3 regions of the Ruminococcus flavefaciens AE3010 genome follow, and region 3 is predicted to be linked to each of the others. Evidence: predicted binding sites of a transcription regulator. Region 3 holds the regulator's gene; each other region holds the start of a gene.
What was found. Region 3 encodes HrcA, which represses chaperone genes, less so after heat shock. Its sites were predicted from a motif close to TGTTAGCACTCNNNNNNNNNGAGTGCTAACA; they were not measured.
Positions count from the first base shown of each region.

Region 1: a site for HrcA is predicted at 2,105-2,135, ahead of N774_RS0100880 (Hsp20/alpha crystallin family protein). Genes of this name have one in related genera too.
Region 2: a site for HrcA is predicted at 3,082-3,112, ahead of N774_RS0108905 (co-chaperone GroES). Genes of this name have one in related genera too.

Region 1 is NZ_JAGT01000001.1:182,323-188,063, forward strand. Features, by position in the region: gene N774_RS17875 (SH3 domain-containing protein) at 1-650, opposite strand, end outside; gene N774_RS0100875 (macro domain-containing protein) at 970-1,695, shown strand; gene N774_RS0100880 (Hsp20/alpha crystallin family protein) at 2,261-2,704, shown strand; gene N774_RS0100885 (hypothetical protein) at 2,886-3,653, shown strand; gene N774_RS19050 (hypothetical protein) at 3,699-3,869, opposite strand; gene ptsP (phosphoenolpyruvate--protein phosphotransferase) at 4,409-5,741, opposite strand, start outside.
Region 2 is NZ_JAGT01000001.1:2,065,589-2,071,329, forward strand. Features, by position in the region: gene N774_RS0108885 (glycoside hydrolase family 9 protein) at 1-281, opposite strand, end outside; gene N774_RS0108890 (sporulation protein YqfD) at 398-1,564, opposite strand; gene N774_RS0108895 (YabP/YqfC family sporulation protein) at 1,506-1,823, opposite strand; gene N774_RS0108900 (hypothetical protein) at 1,882-2,997, shown strand; gene N774_RS0108905 (co-chaperone GroES) at 3,148-3,420, shown strand; gene groL (chaperonin GroEL) at 3,575-5,197, shown strand; gene N774_RS19465 (hypothetical protein) at 5,327-5,500, opposite strand; gene N774_RS0108920 (PspA/IM30 family protein) at 5,525-5,741, opposite strand, start outside.
Region 3 is NZ_JAGT01000001.1:2,336,630-2,342,370, reverse strand. Features, by position in the region: gene N774_RS0110255 (bifunctional folylpolyglutamate synthase/dihydrofolate synthase) at 295-1,575, opposite strand; gene N774_RS0110250 (folate family ECF transporter S component) at 1,572-2,144, opposite strand; THF riboswitch at 2,213-2,327, opposite strand; gene hrcA (heat-inducible transcriptional repressor HrcA) at 2,576-3,619, shown strand; gene grpE (nucleotide exchange factor GrpE) at 3,636-4,190, shown strand; gene dnaK (molecular chaperone DnaK) at 4,391-5,741, shown strand, end outside.

The DNA.
Region 1 (5,741 bases), 2.2 Mb from region 3:
GTAGGTTTCGAAGTTGGCTTCTTTGTAGTTGTAGTAGTAGGTTTCGAAGTTGGCTTCTTTGTAGTTGTAGTGGTTGGCGTTGAGGCTTTTTTCGCAAGTTCTATAGCTTCTGCCTCTGAGATACGCTGTATGTAATTAAGAGCTACCCACTGTCCATTACCTGCATTAGAAACCTTACCCCATCCGTTTTTTTCTTCAAGAATAGCTACAGGAGTGTTTTTAGGTATGCTATAGAGAAGCGTATAACTTGTACCTGGTCCACTTCTGACATTAAGTCCGCTATTTGCGGTTACTTTTCCATTATATGGTTGAAAGATACGCTGTATATAATTTAGCGATACCCATTGACCACCGCCCGCAGTTGATACTTTACCCCAGCCATTCTTTTCTTCAAGAATAGCTACTGTGGTATTTTTAGGAACACTATAAAGAATCTTATAGTTAGTACCGGGACCGCTTCTAACATTTAGATTGTCATTTTTAGTAACGACTATGCCGTTATACGGTTGGAATGCAGCACTTGCCTTTAATTCATTTATAATAGTAATTTTTGATGCTACCTGATTATTTGATGATGGAGCCATCACACAGGTTGAAAGAGTAATAGCGGCAAGTACTGCACAAATAGTTCTTTTTGATTTGTTTGTCATTCAGATCATTCCTTTTTGTAATATTTAAGGCGGATTATACAGCCTTATATGACAATAATACACTAAGGAACAATTACTGTCAAGGCAAAAATTGCTTATATGCCATAAGATATGATACTTACTATAATAATGGTATGTTTTTTTAGTGTCTCCCCAGTATGGGGAGACCGGCTGTTTGTATGGGATATGAGCTGCCATTAATGGCGGCTCTTCTTTTGTATGTTTGTCAAAACAAAATATTTACATTTTTGCATAGAAATCAGCTACTGATATATGGTATAATTCAATTAACGATTACAAAACAGGAAGGAGCGATAATATGCCATTTAAGATAATCAGGAACGATATCACCAAGGTAGAGGCTGAGGTTATTGTCAACACTGCAAATCCCGAACCTGTTATCGGTGATGGAACAGACTCTGCTATCTACCAGGCTGCTGGTAAGGAACTACTGCTTGCTGAACGCATGAAAATTGGCAGTATCGCTCCGGGGCAAGCCGCTATTACCCCTGCCTTTGAGCTTTCTGCGAAGTACATAATACACACGGTCGGACCTGCATGGATCGACGGGAACCACGGTGAATACGATACTCTGTGTTCATGTTATTCCAACTCTCTGTCTATAGCGGAGCAGGTTAAGGCTGAAAGTATTGCTTTTCCTCTTATTGCTACTGGAGTATATGGCTTCCCGAAGGATGAAGCTCTTGATATAGTCCTTTCAGTAATCGGTAAGTTCCTGCTTACACATGATATGAACATAATACTTGTGGTGTTTGATAAGGAGTCATTTCAGATATCTGAACAGTTGATGGGAGAAATCGACCAATATATCGATGAATTCGGTATTGATCAGATATATACTGGCGAATACACGGAACGTACCGATATGTATCGTCGTAGAAGGTTGCAGGAGCAGGCTGAGTGTGAAGTAGATGAAGAAGTATTATCAGCCGCATATGCACCGATAATTGTTGAGAATAATGACAGTAGTCTTGAAGATATTCTTGACAATACAGGCGAAACATTCCAAACAGTATCAGCATAATCGTACCTGTGATAAGTGTGTTCTTTTCATTCTTTTTCATAATTCCGTGTTCCTTTCAGATGATTTCCTTTCGGCTAATCTCATGGTAACACGGGGACTGAAAAAAGTAAAGAACCGTACGGTCACACCCATGACACGAATCGTAACATATGCGATATTTCGCCATTTGCAGCACATCTGCCGCCACGACTTTTTTATGACTTGAGCCTGATTATATTATAACCGAAAGGTGAAATTCCGTCAACCCATAGTCTTGACCAAGCCATGCAGATTCTTATCATAACGGTCATTCTGTGATCTTTTGTGCCTTATGGTAGTTTACTTCGTCAATGATTTTCTGCTGTTCCATAGCATACCTCCCTTAAAATCAATGTGACATTTCTGTCAAAAAAAATGAAACCTGTGTGAAAATTAGCACTCTCCCCTTGACAGTGCTAATTCGGAGTGCTATAATATAATCAGAACAAAGGAACAGAGAAGCACCAAAGGATCCGGGTGCTGAACCCTCCGTCCCCTTGCTCGAAGCAATGGAAACAATGTGACGAGTAAAAAGGAGGACTGACCTATGTTGTATCCTAGCATTTTCGGTGAAAACTTATTCGATGATTTCTTCAGATTCCCTGACTTCGGCAGAGACGTGGAGAAGAAGCTGTACGGCAAGCACGCTGCGCAGGTTATGAAGACGGATGTCCATGAGCATGACGACCACTATGAGATCGTTATCGATTTGCCGGGCTTCAAGAAAGACCAGATTAATCTTGAGCTTCAGAACGGTTATCTGACTGTCAGTGCCGCAAAGGGTCTTGACAAGGACGAAAAGACTGAGAAGGGCAAGCTGATCCGTCAGGAGCGTTACGCCGGTGCAATGCAGAGAAGCTTCTATATCGGTGATACTGTTACCGAAGCCGATGTGAAGGCAAAGTTTGAGGACGGTGTTCTGAACATCTGCGTTCCGAAGGCAGAGCCTAAGAAGCTGGAGAATCACAAGTATATTGCAATTGAGGGATAATACCTCGCTAAGATATGATTCTGAAATAATGCTCCCCGGAGCTGTTCGTTTTGAGCAGTTCCGGGGAGTTTTTGTGCCTGATGGCTATGTGGGCGTAACACATTGACTTTTTCAGGAATGGGATGTATAATATAAGCAGGAGACAATCAAAGTAATATATGAATGGAAAGGGATAAGATAGATGTTGAAAAACTTGTTTAAGGATCGTGAGAACACCGAAAATATCATTGTAAAAGCTCCAAATAAGGCGCTTTTAGAGTCCATATATCAGTACAACGACAAGATCGACAGTTTCGAGAAAAACATCAAAAGAGCAGCGCTTCTCTTTGTCATCATCATGGCAGTGATATGGATCGGCGGGGATATTGCCGGAATGAACTCAAATCTTGTGCTGATGTTTGGACTGCTGACTATTTTCGGGTATCCGCTGATATTGGTGTTTGGTGCTATATGGGTGAGCAGACCATCACTGAAAAGGAAATCTGAGGAAATGGCGATGCTGGCAGGCAGTGATATGGATGTGCCTGATGATGCAGTTGAAATTGAAATGCTATTTCCACAGAAAGTTTCGGATGACTTTTCGCAAAAGAAGAATCTGCTTTTTGATAACAGCCTGCACCTTGTCTACGCAGACGCTGAAGCATTCTATTTTGTGGATGTGACCGGAACTGCAAAAATTCCTTATTCGTTGATTGAACCGTGGGTAGATTCCGAGAACAATGCTAGGATCCGGCATTGGATCCAGAACAGCAAGCCATCTGCTTATGCGAAAGAGGGTGTAAAAAAGAAAGGAAGACTGATCTCGCTGATACCTTTTGTGGGGAGTTTTATCCCGGATCATTATTTGATTCCATATAAATATACGGTTCTTCACACAAGCAGCGATGATTACCTGGTTTGTATCCCAAGATATGAAATGGAGAAAATTCAAAGTCTATCATCTTTATAAATAGCATTACAATATGTACAGGGGCTGGAAAACCTGCCCTGTTTTTTATAACTTTTTCAACGTTCCCTTATAGCTGTCTTTGCCGATCTGTACAGTCACGGTAACATTGGATTCCTGCACATCGTGGGCAAGTGTGGGAGTCGGTTCAGTCTTACTGAATCCATTCAGCCCCTTACCCTTGATAATGGTCGGGAAATCCTTGTAGCAGATATCCATATCCACATTGCCGTTAAAGCGTATTTTCTGTCTGCATATTCACACACTCAACGATATTACAACTCGCAATGAAAATCTGCGACTTCGTTTTCTTCGATATTACGTTGTTTTGAAACCTGTCCGCATTTTCACACACTGAAAAAAGGACAATCGCAGAATTACACACCAACCAACCGAGTGCGTAAAAATGCGGAAATATCGTGTATCTCATGGCACTTTTCCAATTTGCCTGATATGTTCCCATTTACACGAAAACTGGGCTGTTTTGAGTGCTTTTTGAATGACGTATATTCCGTAAAACCGCGTAAAATCGCGGCTTTATCAATTGTTTCTTGTCAGCAGAACCACGCACTCAACGTGCAGAGTATTTGGAAACATGTCTATATTCTTATCATATCAGATGTCTAAACTCTTGTCAATAAAAAAGTGCCTTAATACAAAGGGGCATTATAATATTTCAATAGCCCTTGGGCTATTGGTATATTATAACAGCGATACTCATATCACAGTTACAGGCGCTTTTTTGTTTGGTTTAATTATCAGGAGAGATCAGTGTGCCTTACTGCGTCTCTGACCTTGAGTACAAAGGGAGGCGAAACTGAAAGCTCGTCTATACCCATTCTCAGGAATGTTTCGGTAAGACTTGTGTCAGCTGCAAGTTCGCCGCATATACCTATCCACGCACCATTTGCATGGGCATTTTTTGCAGACATTTCTATGAGCCGGAGAATAGCTTCATGGTGTGTATCAACGAACTGTTCAACGGCACTGTTTTGCCTGTCACAGGCGAGAGTGTATTGTGTCAGGTCATTGGTACCTACGCTGAAAAAGTCAACAAGAGGAGCAAGTTTATCGCTTATGACAGCTGCTGCGGGAGTTTCGATCATTATACCGAGTTCTGCGTTTTCATCGAAGTCTACTCCGTCAGCGCGGAGCTCCTCTCTGACCTCTGCGCATATTTTTTTGATCTGTTCCACCTCCGATACACTTGTTATCATAGGGAACATGATACCAAGCTTGCCGAATGCGGAAGCCCTGTAAAGGGCACGGAGCTGTGTCCTGAATATCTCTGGACGAGTGAGACAGATCCTTATAGCTCTGAAACCGAGGGCAGGATTGTCCTCCTTTGCGAGATCAAAATAATCCACCTTCTTGTCAGCGCCGATGTCAAGAGTACGTATAATGACCTTTTTGCCAGCCATGCTTTCAAGCACCTTTTTGTAGGCAGCAAACTGCTGCTCTTCGGTCGGATAATCGCTGCTCTCAAGATAGAGAAATTCGCTTCGGAATAGACCAATTCCTCCTGCGTCGTTGGCAAGAACTGCTCCGATATGATCCACTCCGCCGATATTGGCAAAAATATTGATCCTTGTTCCGTCGAGCGTAACGTTTTCCTTGCCTTTTAACTCCTGGAGAAGCCTCTTCTTTTCCTCGTCCTCTTTCTGCTTCGTTTCGAGTTTTTTGAGAGCCTCGGTGTCAGGAGAGAGGAATACCTCACCGGTATATCCGTCAACTGCGGCAAACATACCGTCTGACACAGCTGAGAGAAAATCATCACCTGCACCAATAACGGCAGGGATATTCATATTCCTTGCCAGTATAGCTGTGTGAGAATTTGAAGAGCCGTGAGATGTAACAAAAGCGAGGACCTTGTTCTTGTCCAGCAGAACGGTTTCGCTGGGAGCCAGATCGTCTGCACAGATTATCACTTTTTCGTCGCTGCTGTTCTCCTGAGAACCGTCGTCTGAAAGGCAGGCGATAATGCGATTTGATATATCCTTTACGTCTGCGGAGCGCGCCTGCATATAGGCATCGTCCATAGACGCGAACATTTCTGAAAAGTTATCGGCGGTCACCGAGACTGCATATTCT
Region 2 (5,741 bases), 270 kb from region 3:
ATAGGCAGATTGAACTTTACGTGGTCACCTGCGTCGTACCAGCCGCCGAGAACGGGGTCGCTCATAGCCGAGTCAGCCTTCCATTCAACTCTGTTCCACTCAGGGAGCGGACCTGCCTGCTGTGCCTCATAGAAGAACAGTGACTTATCCAGTGCGTCAGCGTAGTTGAACTTGCCGTCAGCTGCGTTAACTGTTGTCATAACACCTGCGGGCAGAGCCGAAACGGCGGACGATGCCAGAAGGACGGCGGAAACGATACCGCCTGTCAGTTTTTTTAGCATTGTAAAACTCTCCTCTCATAATATATTGCTCCGCGGAACGGAGCTTCCTCACGAGTATACATAGCTATACAATGTTATTATGCCACAAAACACCGTTAATGTCAAGGCTTGGAGGTTCATTTTATAAAGATATCCCTTTGTTCGCAGATACTTCCCTCCAGTCTGTAGTTAACGGATAGTGTGAGAGTGTCAGCAGACTTTTCCGTGGTCATGCTTCGGCTGAGTATATCCGTGCCCTCGCCGAGAAAGTTGTTCTCGTAGAGGTAGACGCGCTCCATTAGCTTTGCGGTAAGCTCCTCCTCGGTGTACTCCTTTTCGGTGAGAACTGTTTCCGAGAGCGTTTTTGTTTTTATTCCGAGAGGCAGCTCATGCCCGAAAATGACTGCGTTTTTCTCTTTTGTCTCCGAGGTACTGCTTTTGTAGCCGCTGTTCCCGAAATACAAGGGTATATCCAGACTGAAAAGCCGCAGACTGCGCTGAGTGTCGCTCCTGCCTGTGGGAGATATCTCCTCGGAGCGGAACGGTGCGGAGAAGCTGATATTTTCCTCATAGATACCGCGGATATCTCCCATGGCGTGGTGGATGAAGCTCCTGCCTGCTTCGTTTTCGGCAACTCCGCTGATAAGGATAGTCCCCTTGGGGACGTAGTCTCCCACGATATGGCAGAGCTGTCCGCTGCGCACAAGCACGGAGCTTATCTCAGCGTCTCGGCTGGCAACTATATTGCAGGGGACGCGGTCGCGGAGCATTTCGGGGACTTGTCTTACCTCGGTTACCTGCACCACCAAGCGGCTTCCCGTATGGCGTATGCCTGCCCATGCCACGTCATCTATCATAAGGCGGAGTCTGTTCTCGCAGTAGGGGATATTTATCCTGCAAATGGGCGTTCCCGCCTTTATGTCAAGCTCATCGAGGGCTGCGAGTATGACCTCATCGCTGACGGCAGAGTTTCCCTCAATCTCGATAGTCACCACCACCTGTGAAAAGTAAAGAGCAGCTGTAAGCACAAGCAATATGCCGATGATGATGCCAAGGCGTCGGCGGTAGCGGAACAGCCGTGCAAAAAGGCTGTCGTACTCGGCAGCTTTCAGCTCTATGCCGTATTTCTCGGCTATATCATGGAGCTCCTTTAAGTCGCGGCGGTATATGTCGCAGTAAAAGACCTCGCTGCGGCAGTACTGTCCGCGGCAGTCTATCCTATGCTGATGTATGGCGTTGATGAACTTATTCAGCTGCTTCCCCTGTGCGTTTATCCTTATGCTTCTCCTCATTCTCAGGCTCATGGCGTCTGCTCCTTTCTGTGAATTCTATATTCTCGATGCAGCCGCGGATAACAAGTCCGCCTGTACGGAAGTCGTAGGCTCTCAGACCGTTCCCACGGATATTTATGAAAAGTCCTCCCGACAGCAGCCTCATGAACACCTCGTTGTACTCCTCTATTCTCTGGCAGTTGTCAATGATGAGCTCGTTGTTTCCCGATATATGTATGCTCGTATTCAGATAGAGCGTTTCCCGTGTCAGCTCTGCAAGCCATTCAAACATAAGCTTCACTCCCGTATATTTTTTCATTCCCAATAATATGATTTATGGGGTGATGATTATGAAGAAATATGCCGAAAAAGCCATAAAAGCCGCGAAAATAGCGGCGCTGTCGGCTGCCTTTCTGTACTTTCTTACCGATGTTGGAGCAGCTGCGGAGGCTGTGGAGGAGAGCATACAGCGGTGCATAGATATAGTTATACCGTCCCTGTTTGCAATGATGATAGTGTCGTCGCTGATAACGAGGAGCGGTATGCTTACTTGTTTGCCCAAGCGGCTTGAGAAGCTCAGCAGGCTTGTTTTCGGCATGGAGGGGAGCATTTTTCCCATATTCACATTCGGCATGATAGCAGGCTATCCCGTGGGAGTGAAAATGCTCTGCGGGGAGGTCGCAGCAGGCAGGCTCACAAAGAAGCGAGCGGAGCTCCTTTCGGGACTGTGCTTCGGAGCAGGTCCTGCATTTATATTCGGCTGCATATCGCGGCAGCTCTACTCGTCGCGGAATGCGGGACTGGTAATACTTGTATCTACGGTCTCCGCAAATATTATCCTCGCTCTTATAATGTCGGTGCCGCTGCGCAGGACCGCTGCGTCAGGCCGCAGCCCCCGCAGTGTGAGCATATCCGCGGATATGCTCACTGACTGCGTATTGCGCAGCGGCAGAGCCATGGGGGATATATGCATTATGATAGCCGCGTTTGCAGCTGCGAACGCGGCATTCGCCCGAACGGGCGCCACGGCAGCAGCAGGGGAGCTTCTTGGGAAGCTCCCCTGCCTCGACCGCATAAGCGGCGAGGCAACAGTCGCCGCACTGTTAGATGTGACGAATATCAGCAAATTTCCATGCGGCGACTGGCTGCTGCTGCCTTACATAAGTGCCCTGACCGCATTCGGCGGAGTATGCGTAATATTCCAGATAGCCGTGCTGACCGCAGGGAAGCTGTCCCTGAAGCCCTTTATAATAATGAGGAGCGCAGCGGCGGTGCTGAGCTTCTTCATATGCAGGCTCATAATGCCCTTTTTTATGACGGGAGAAGTTACAGAAGTCATGTTGCCGCGGATAAGCAGCGCAGGGAACAGCTCCCCTGTGCCGTCGGTAATGCTTATAATAATGACAGTTATGCTGATATTGGAATTTGGCGGCAAAAGCAGCTTACAGCACACAAAAAGCTGCTGAAAGTTGAATTATTTGTATATAGTGCCAAAAATTGTGAAAGCTTGCAGAAAAGGCTTGATTTATTGCAAAAAGGTGGTAAAATATAATTAGCACTCAAAGATAAAGAGTGCTAAACTTGAATTGCTTATTAATTTTTAGGAGGTATATATCATGACTATCAAACCATTACAGGACAGAGTTGTAGTTAAAATGGTCGAGGCTGAGGAGACCACAAAGAGCGGTATCATTCTTTCGGGCTCGGCAAAGGAAAAGCCTGAGGTAGCTGAGGTCGTTGAGGTAGGTCCGGGAACCTCTGACGTTAAAATGGAAGTTAAGAAGGGCGACAAGGTGCTCATTTCCAAGTATTCGGGCACTAATGTAAAGCTCGAGGGCGAAGAGTTCATCATCGTTAAAATGGAAGACATTCTCGCAACAGTTAAGTAATGCATAATGAGTTGAGAGTGGAGAGTTGAAAGTTAATGTATTGGCTTACGCCGATCAATTAAAAAGACTTTTAGATTTGTCCCCGTAAGGGGACACCGCAACTCTCAACTCTTAACTCTCAATTCTAAACTATATTATAAAGGAGTTTTTTACAATGGCTAAGGATATAAAGTACGGCGAAGACGCAAGAAAGGCTCTTCAGGCAGGTATCGACAAGCTTGCTGATACTGTAAGAATAACAATGGGACCAAAGGGCAGAAACGTAGTTCTCGATAAGAAGTTCGGCGCTCCCCTTATCACAAACGACGGCGTTACTATCGCTAAGGACATCGAGCTCGAGGACGCTTTCGAGAACATGGGCGCTCAGCTCGTTAAGGAAGTTGCTACAAAGACCAACGACGCAGCAGGCGACGGTACTACAACAGCTACTCTCCTCGCTCAGACTATCGTTCGTGAGGGTATGAAGAACATCGCAGCAGGCGCAAACCCAATGGTTCTCAAGAAGGGTATCGCTAAGGCTGTTGACGTGGCTGTAAAGGCTATCGTTGAGAACTCAAAGGCTGTACAGGGTACAGAGGATATCGCTAAGGTAGGTACAGTTTCTTCTGCTGATGAGAACGTTGGTAAGCTCATCGCTGAGGCTATGGAAAAGGTTACAGCTGACGGCGTTATCACTATCGAGGAAGGCAAGACTGCTGAGACCTACAGCGAGGTAGTTGAGGGTATGCAGTTCGACAGAGGCTACATCTCACCTTACATGGTTACAGATACAGACAAGATGGAAGCTGTTTACGACGACGCTTTCATTCTTATCACAGACAAGAAGATATCTTCTATCCAGGAGATACTCCCACTTCTCGAGCAGATCGTAAAGATGGGCAAGAAGCTTGTTATCGTTGCTGAGGACGTTGAGGGCGAGGCTCTCACAACAATTATCCTCAACAACCTCAGAGGCACATTCAAGGTTGCAGCTGTTAAGGCTCCAGGCTTTGGCGACAGACGTAAGGAAATGCTCAAGGATATCGCAGTTCTCACAGGCGGCGAGGTAATTTCTTCTGAGCTCGGTCTTGAACTCAGCGAGACAACAATCCAGCAGCTCGGTCAGGCTAAGCAGGTAGTTATCCAGAAGGAGAACACTATCATTGTTGACGGTGCAGGCGATAAGAAGGCTATCGAGTCAAGAGTTCACCAGATCCGTGCAGCTATCGAGACTACAACATCTGATTTCGACCGCGAGAAGCTTCAGGAGAGACTTGCTAAGCTTGCAGGCGGCGTTGCAGTTATCAAGGTCGGCGCAGCTACAGAGATCGAGATGAAGGAAAAGAAGCTCCGTATCGAGGACGCTCTTGCAGCTACAAAGGCAGCTGTTGAAGAGGGTATCGTAGCAGGCGGCGGTACAGCATTCGTAAACGCAATGCCCGCTGTAAACAAGCTTGTTCCCACACTTGAGGGCGACGAGAAGACAGGTGCTAAGATAATCCTCAAGGCACTTGAAGCTCCTGTACGTCAGATTGCTGAGAACGCAGGTCTTGAGGGCAGCGTTATCGTTGACAAGATCATTCGCTCACGTAAGGTTGGCTACGGCTTCGACGCTTACAACGAGGTTTACACAGACATGATACCCGCAGGTATCGTTGATCCTACAAAGGTAACAAGAAGCGCACTCCAGAACGCAGCTTCTGTAGCTTCAATGGTTCTTACAACAGAGAGCCTTGTAGCTGATATCAAGGAGGACACACCTGCTGCTCCTGCAATGCCCGCAGGCGGTATGTATTAATTAATGCATAATGCATAATTAAAGGCGAACCTGAATCGGGTTCGCCTTTTTTTGTGTAGGGAACGGCGTCCTCGACGTCACGCTGCAAAAAGCTCCGAAGCATAAAGCTTCGGAGCTTTTGTGTATTATTCAGATACCGCAATCCTCATATTCCTTCCATCTCTCATAGTAGAGCTTGTTGCTTCTGCTGCGTAATAGTAAGTATGATGCTGATACGAGAACAAGGCATATCGCACCTGTAACAGGCAGCGAATCCCTGAAAGTTCTTTTTGCGGAATATTCTTCTTTATTCTTGCGGCTCATATTGTTTAGTCCTTTACGTTTATTTTATTCTGCGTCCTGAGAAGCAGCTCCGCCGTTCATCTCAGCCATAAGTCTCTGGAGCTCTGCGTCTACCTTGGCGTCAGACTCGATCTGTGCAAATGAATCTCTGAGGTCATCGCCGCTTCCGCCCGAAAGAGCGTCGCCTGCGATCTCGGAGAATGCGTCAGCCTCAGCTTCCTTGCGCTCGATCTTATCCTCCATTCTCTGGAAGGTCTCAAAA
Region 3 (5,741 bases):
GAAAGTATGCCAAAACTATGAACGGGATTTCAAAGGGACTGTGTTCCTTTGGCAGAGTCAAGAGGCAGAGCCTCTTGTGGGGTGACTCCCCACAGTGTGGGGAGATGTCGCAACGCGACAGAGGGGCTGGGACGGTTAGTCTGGGGCGAAGCCCCGCAGTTACAAAGCGCTTCGCAAGGGGTAAATTGAAAAAACAGTCCGGTGGACTGTTTTTCAAAAGGGGACGCCTTGCAAGTGAAGGCGTCCCCTGATATATTCAAATAAAAAAAGCAGCCATTTATGGCTGCTTTTTGCTTATATCATTATATCTTTCAATGCGTCTGTGAACTGCTGATACATATACAGTGAGCCCAGCGCTATAAGCGGCAAATCATGCTGCTTTACATAGTCATATGCAGCCCTTACTCCCGAAGTATAGTCGTCATAGGGAGCGGTCTTCATTCCCCTTGCGTTGAGCGCCTGCGCAAGTGCTTTGCTGTCCAGTGCACGGGGATTATCGGGCTTGACCGCAAAGGCAGTCTCTGTAAGCTCTCCCAGCATATCCGCGTAGAGCCCGTACTCCTTGTCAGCCATGACGCCGATGAGGAGCACAACTTTTTTGACGCCGAAGCACCTGCGGATACTGTCCGCGGCACAGCGTATGCCGTCGGGATTGTGAGCGCCGTCGTATATGATAAGTGGTTCCCTGCTTATGACCTCAAAGCGCCCGTGCCATTTTACATTTGCAAGTCCATCGCGGACTGCAGTTTCGGGGATATCAATGCCCTCTCTGCGGAGTATCTCCACACAGCTCAGCACGTTTACAGCGTTCTCAAACTGGTATGTGCCAAGGAGAGGTATATGGAGCTCCTGACCCTTGTAGGTCAGCTCTGCGCCCTCGATAGTGCAGTTGTCCTCAGACCATGAGAACTGAGAATAATCGGGGATAAACAGCTCACAGCCCAGCTTCTTTGCGGTATCGGCGGCTATCTCATAGGCTTCCTCGCTGTTGCCGCCGAAGTAAACGGGTCTGCCGGCCTTGATTATGCCGCACTTATGTGAAGCTATTTCGGCGATAGTGTCTCCGAGGAAAGCGCTGTGGTCCTTCTGGACATTGGTTATTACCGACAGTACGGGAGCTTTTATAACATTGGTGGAATCAAGGTCGCCGCCCATTCCGCACTCAACAAGTGCCATATCGCAGCCCCTGTCCGCGAAAAGCTGAAAAGCCGCCACGGTAAGGACTTCAAACTCGGTGGGCTTTTCGTCCATGCTCTCGCATATGGGAGCTATACCGCCTATAAGGTCGGCAAAGTCCTGCTCGGATATCTCCTCGCCGTTTATGCGGAAGCTGTCCGTGACCTTGGTTATGGCTGGCGAGGAGAAGCCTCCAACTGTATAGCCTGCGCTTTTCAGTACCGATGTGAGCATGGCTCCGAAAGAGCCCTTGCCGTTTGTGCCTGCGATATGGACAGTCTTTACTTTGTCCTGGGGGTCGCCCATGCGGCGGAGAAGCTCTGTTATACGGGATAATCCCAGTACGCTGCCGCGCTCGGCAGCCTTTTTCATATAGCCAAGTGCTTCGGTGTAGTTCATTTTCTTCTTACCTTGTCAAGCTCCGACGAGAACGCCTTGTTTTTGAGCATGAGGTAGATGACAGCTGTCTCGACAGCTGCTGTTATAAGGTAGATCGGCACGCGGAGTATCAGCGTCTCAAAGGGTGTGTGATAGTAAGCGTAAAGACCGATAGAGGTTATGAGCATTGAGCCCACAGCGTGAGCGGCAACTGTAGATATAGCTATCTTGGGCAGAAGCACCTTCTTCATTGGTTTGAGAGCGTAGTGGAACATAAGTCCCGACACAAGACCGATACATGTAGAGCCCAGTGTGATTATGGGATTTATGGAGTATCCCTTGAGGATACAGCCCGCTACATCGGCAACAAGTCCCACGACTGCGCCGATAACAGGTCCGAAGAATATACCTGCCATTTGTATTGGCATACCGCCGAAGCCTATACGGATACTGTTTCCGATATTGATAGCACCGAATTTACCAAGCACGATGCTCATTGCCACAAGAAGTGCGGCAACGATCAGGATCCTTGTGCTGCCGAAAAGTCTGATATCTGACTTTATTGCAGCGCCTTTGTTGTTTACAGCCATAAAAAAATCCTCCTTTTCCTCACTCATACGACAAGAAAAGAAGGCATAGTCTCTTTTATATTGTCCTATGAAGCGGGATGCAAAATACGAACCGTAAGCCTAAGCTTTTCGTTTGACTGACAACTCCCCGTTCAGTCAACACTGGAACACCGCAGGGTGTAACGCACGTATTCTTACTCTTCAAAATATTGCAGTTCCTTACTGCACTTACATTATACAGCAGTTATGAGCGTTTGTCAATAGAATAACACACGAAAAAAGGCGGGTTTATACTCTTTGTCAATTTGCTCTAAATGCACATAAGCAGGTGGTAAAAATAGGTCAAAAAGCTGAAAATGTATAAAGCCCTTGACAAATCGCCATAATAGTGATAAATTATAGTTAGCACTCAAAGAGTTAGAGTGCTAACGAGATTGAAGGGAGTGAGTATCGTGGACGACAGAAAGCTCAGAATACTTGCTGCTGTGGTTGACGAATATGTCAGAACGGGCGAACCCGTCGGCTCGAAATCGATCTCGAAGCTTGAAAATATCAATGTTTCCTCTGCTACTATCAGAAATGATATGGCAGCTCTCGAACAGATGGGCTATCTGGAGCAGCCCCATACCTCGGCAGGACGAGTTCCCACCTTCAAGGGCTACAGGCTGTACATCGACGAGCTCATGACACCGCACGATCTTCCCGATGAGGAAAAGCGCATGCTGGACGAAATGCTGGGCGATAAGGATACTCCCGAGGAGCTCCTTGTACAGAACGCAGCTACTGCTCTCACCGAGATAACTCACTGTGCCGCAGTAGTCACTAACGCTGTTCCGAGATTTTCGGTAATATCAAAGGTAGAGGTGATACCTACGGGCAAGCGCCTGTATGTCATACTCCTCATAACCTCAAACGGAAGCATTAAAAACAAGGCTTGCAGACTGGAATTCGACCTCAGCCACGAACAGCTTGATTTCTTTACACATTATATAGAAGAGAACCTCAGCGGCGTCTCCGTAGACGATCTCTCTGAGGAAATGTTCGACAAAATGGTGGCGGCAGTAAGCGCCTACATGGTGTCCCTTTCGCCCCTTGTCAAGGGAATATGCGAGCTCTCCGAGGACCTGCGCCAGCAGGAGCTCACCGTCAGCGGAAGCGAAAAGCTTCTGTCCTGCGAGGAGCTTGACAAAATGGAAGTCGTAAGATTCATCGAACACAAGGACGGTCTTTCGGAGCTCCTTGAAAATGCATTCAGCGGCATACAGGTAAAGTTCAGCTCTGAAAACGACAGCTTCGCAATAGGCAATTCAAGCCTGATAGTCTCCAAGTACCGCAAAGGCGGCAAGGAGGCAGGCTCTCTGGGCGTCATAGGTCCCATGAGAGTGGACTACAAAAAGATAATCCCTTACGTCGAGTACCTGACGCAGAAGATATCTGCTCTCATGGACGGCGACGATGACATTATAAATGCTCCGTCAGACACACAGGAGCCATAGAAAGGAGCAATGACCGATGGAAGAAAACGAGAAGGACACGGAGCTCCTTGAGGAGGATATCCCCGAGGAGACAGATGAAAACGCCGATGCCCTCGACGAGGCTGACGCAGCCAGCGAGTACAACGACTCCGCCGCACAGTTCGCGGATATGGAGGACGCTCTTGCAGAGGCAAACGACAAGTACCTGAGGTTATTCGCGGAGTACGACAACTACCGCAAGAGAACAGCCAAGGAAAAGACGGAGACGTATCAGAACGCTTCCGTACAGTGCGTTGAGAAGCTTCTCCCCGTGCTGGACAGCTTTGAGAGATCACTTGAAGCTGAATGTGCAGACGAGAACTTCAAGAATGGCATGAGCATGATATACAATCAGTTCAAGAATTTCCTTACACAGATGAACGTTACCGAGATAGAAGCTCTCGGGGCGGAATTCGACCCCAACGTTCACAACGCCATACAGCAGCTTGACGGGACCGATTACGCAAGCAATTATGTTTGTCAGGTGTTCCAGAAGGGCTATATGCTCGGCGACAAGCTTGTAAGACCTGCTATGGTGGCAGTGGCTGTTTAGCCATTAGCTTGTAGGGAACGCCGCAGCTAACAGCTGCACGTACCCTCTGTCCTGCGGACATCTCCCTGCACAGCAGGGCGTCACTCGGCGTTCCGAGAAAAACATCAATAAGAACATTCAAATATGTCCGCAATGCGGACACCATTGGCTAAAGGCTAAAGGCTGACGGCTGATGGCTTATATAATAGGAGGAATATATTATGGGAAAAATTATTGGTATCGATCTTGGTACAACTAACTCTTGCGTAGCTGTTATGGAGGGTGGTAACGCTGTAGTTATCCCCAACAGCGAGGGTGCAAGAACAACTCCTTCCGTTGTTGCTTTCACAAACAACGGCGAGCGTCTCGTAGGTCAGGTGGCTAAGAGACAGGCTATCACAAACCACGACAGAACAGTTTCTTCTATCAAGAGACACATGGGTTCTGATTATAAAGTTTCTATCGACGGCAAGAATTACACTCCTCAGGAGATCTCAGCTATGATACTCCAGAAGCTCAAGGCTGACGCAGAGGCTTACCTCGGCGAGCCTGTAACAGAGGCAGTTATCACAGTTCCTGCTTACTTCACAGATTCACAGAGACAGGCTACTAAGGACGCAGGTCAGATCGCAGGTCTTACCGTTAAGCGTATCATCAACGAGCCTACAGCAGCTGCTCTTTCCTACGGTATCGACAAGGAAGAGGAGCAGACCGTAATGGTTTACGACCTGGGCGGCGGTACCTTCGATGTATCTATCATCGAAATGGGCGAGGACGTTCAGCAGGTACTTGCTACAGCAGGCAACAACCGTCTCGGCGGTGACGACTTCGACCAGCGTATCATCAACTGGATCGTTGATGAGTTCAAGAAGACTGAGGGCATCGACCTTTCAGCTGACAAGATGGCTGCTCAGAGACTCAAGGACGCTGCTGAAAAGTCCAAGATAGAGCTTTCATCTACAACAACATCAAATATCAATATCCCGTTCATCACAGTTGACGCTTCGGGCACACCTAAGCACCTCGACCTTACACTTACACAGGCTAAGTTCAACGAGCTCACAGCCGATCTGGTTGAGGCAACAATGGGACCTGTAAGACAGGCTCTCAGCGACAGCGGTCTCAACATCTCAGAGATCAACAAGGTGCTCATGGTGGGTGGTTCTTCAAGAATCCCTGCTGTACAGGAAGCTGTTAAGAAGCTCATCGGCAAGGAGCCGTTCAAGGGCATCAACCCTGACGAGTGCGTAGCTCTCGGTGCTGCATATCAGGGCGGCGTTCTCGGCGGCGACGTTAAGAACGGTCTCCTCCTCCTCGATGTAACTCCGCTTTCACTTGGTATCGAGACAGCAGGCGGCGTTTGCACAAGAATGATCGAAAGAAATACAACTATCCCTACAAAGAAGTCGCAGGTGTTCTCAACATACGCTGACAATCAGCCTGCTGTTGATATCAATGTACTTCAGGGTGAGCGTGAGTTCGCACGCGACAACAAGCAGCTGGGTACTTTCCGTCTCGACGGTATCGCTCCTGCTCCAAGAGGAATCCCTCAGATCGAAGTAACATTCGATA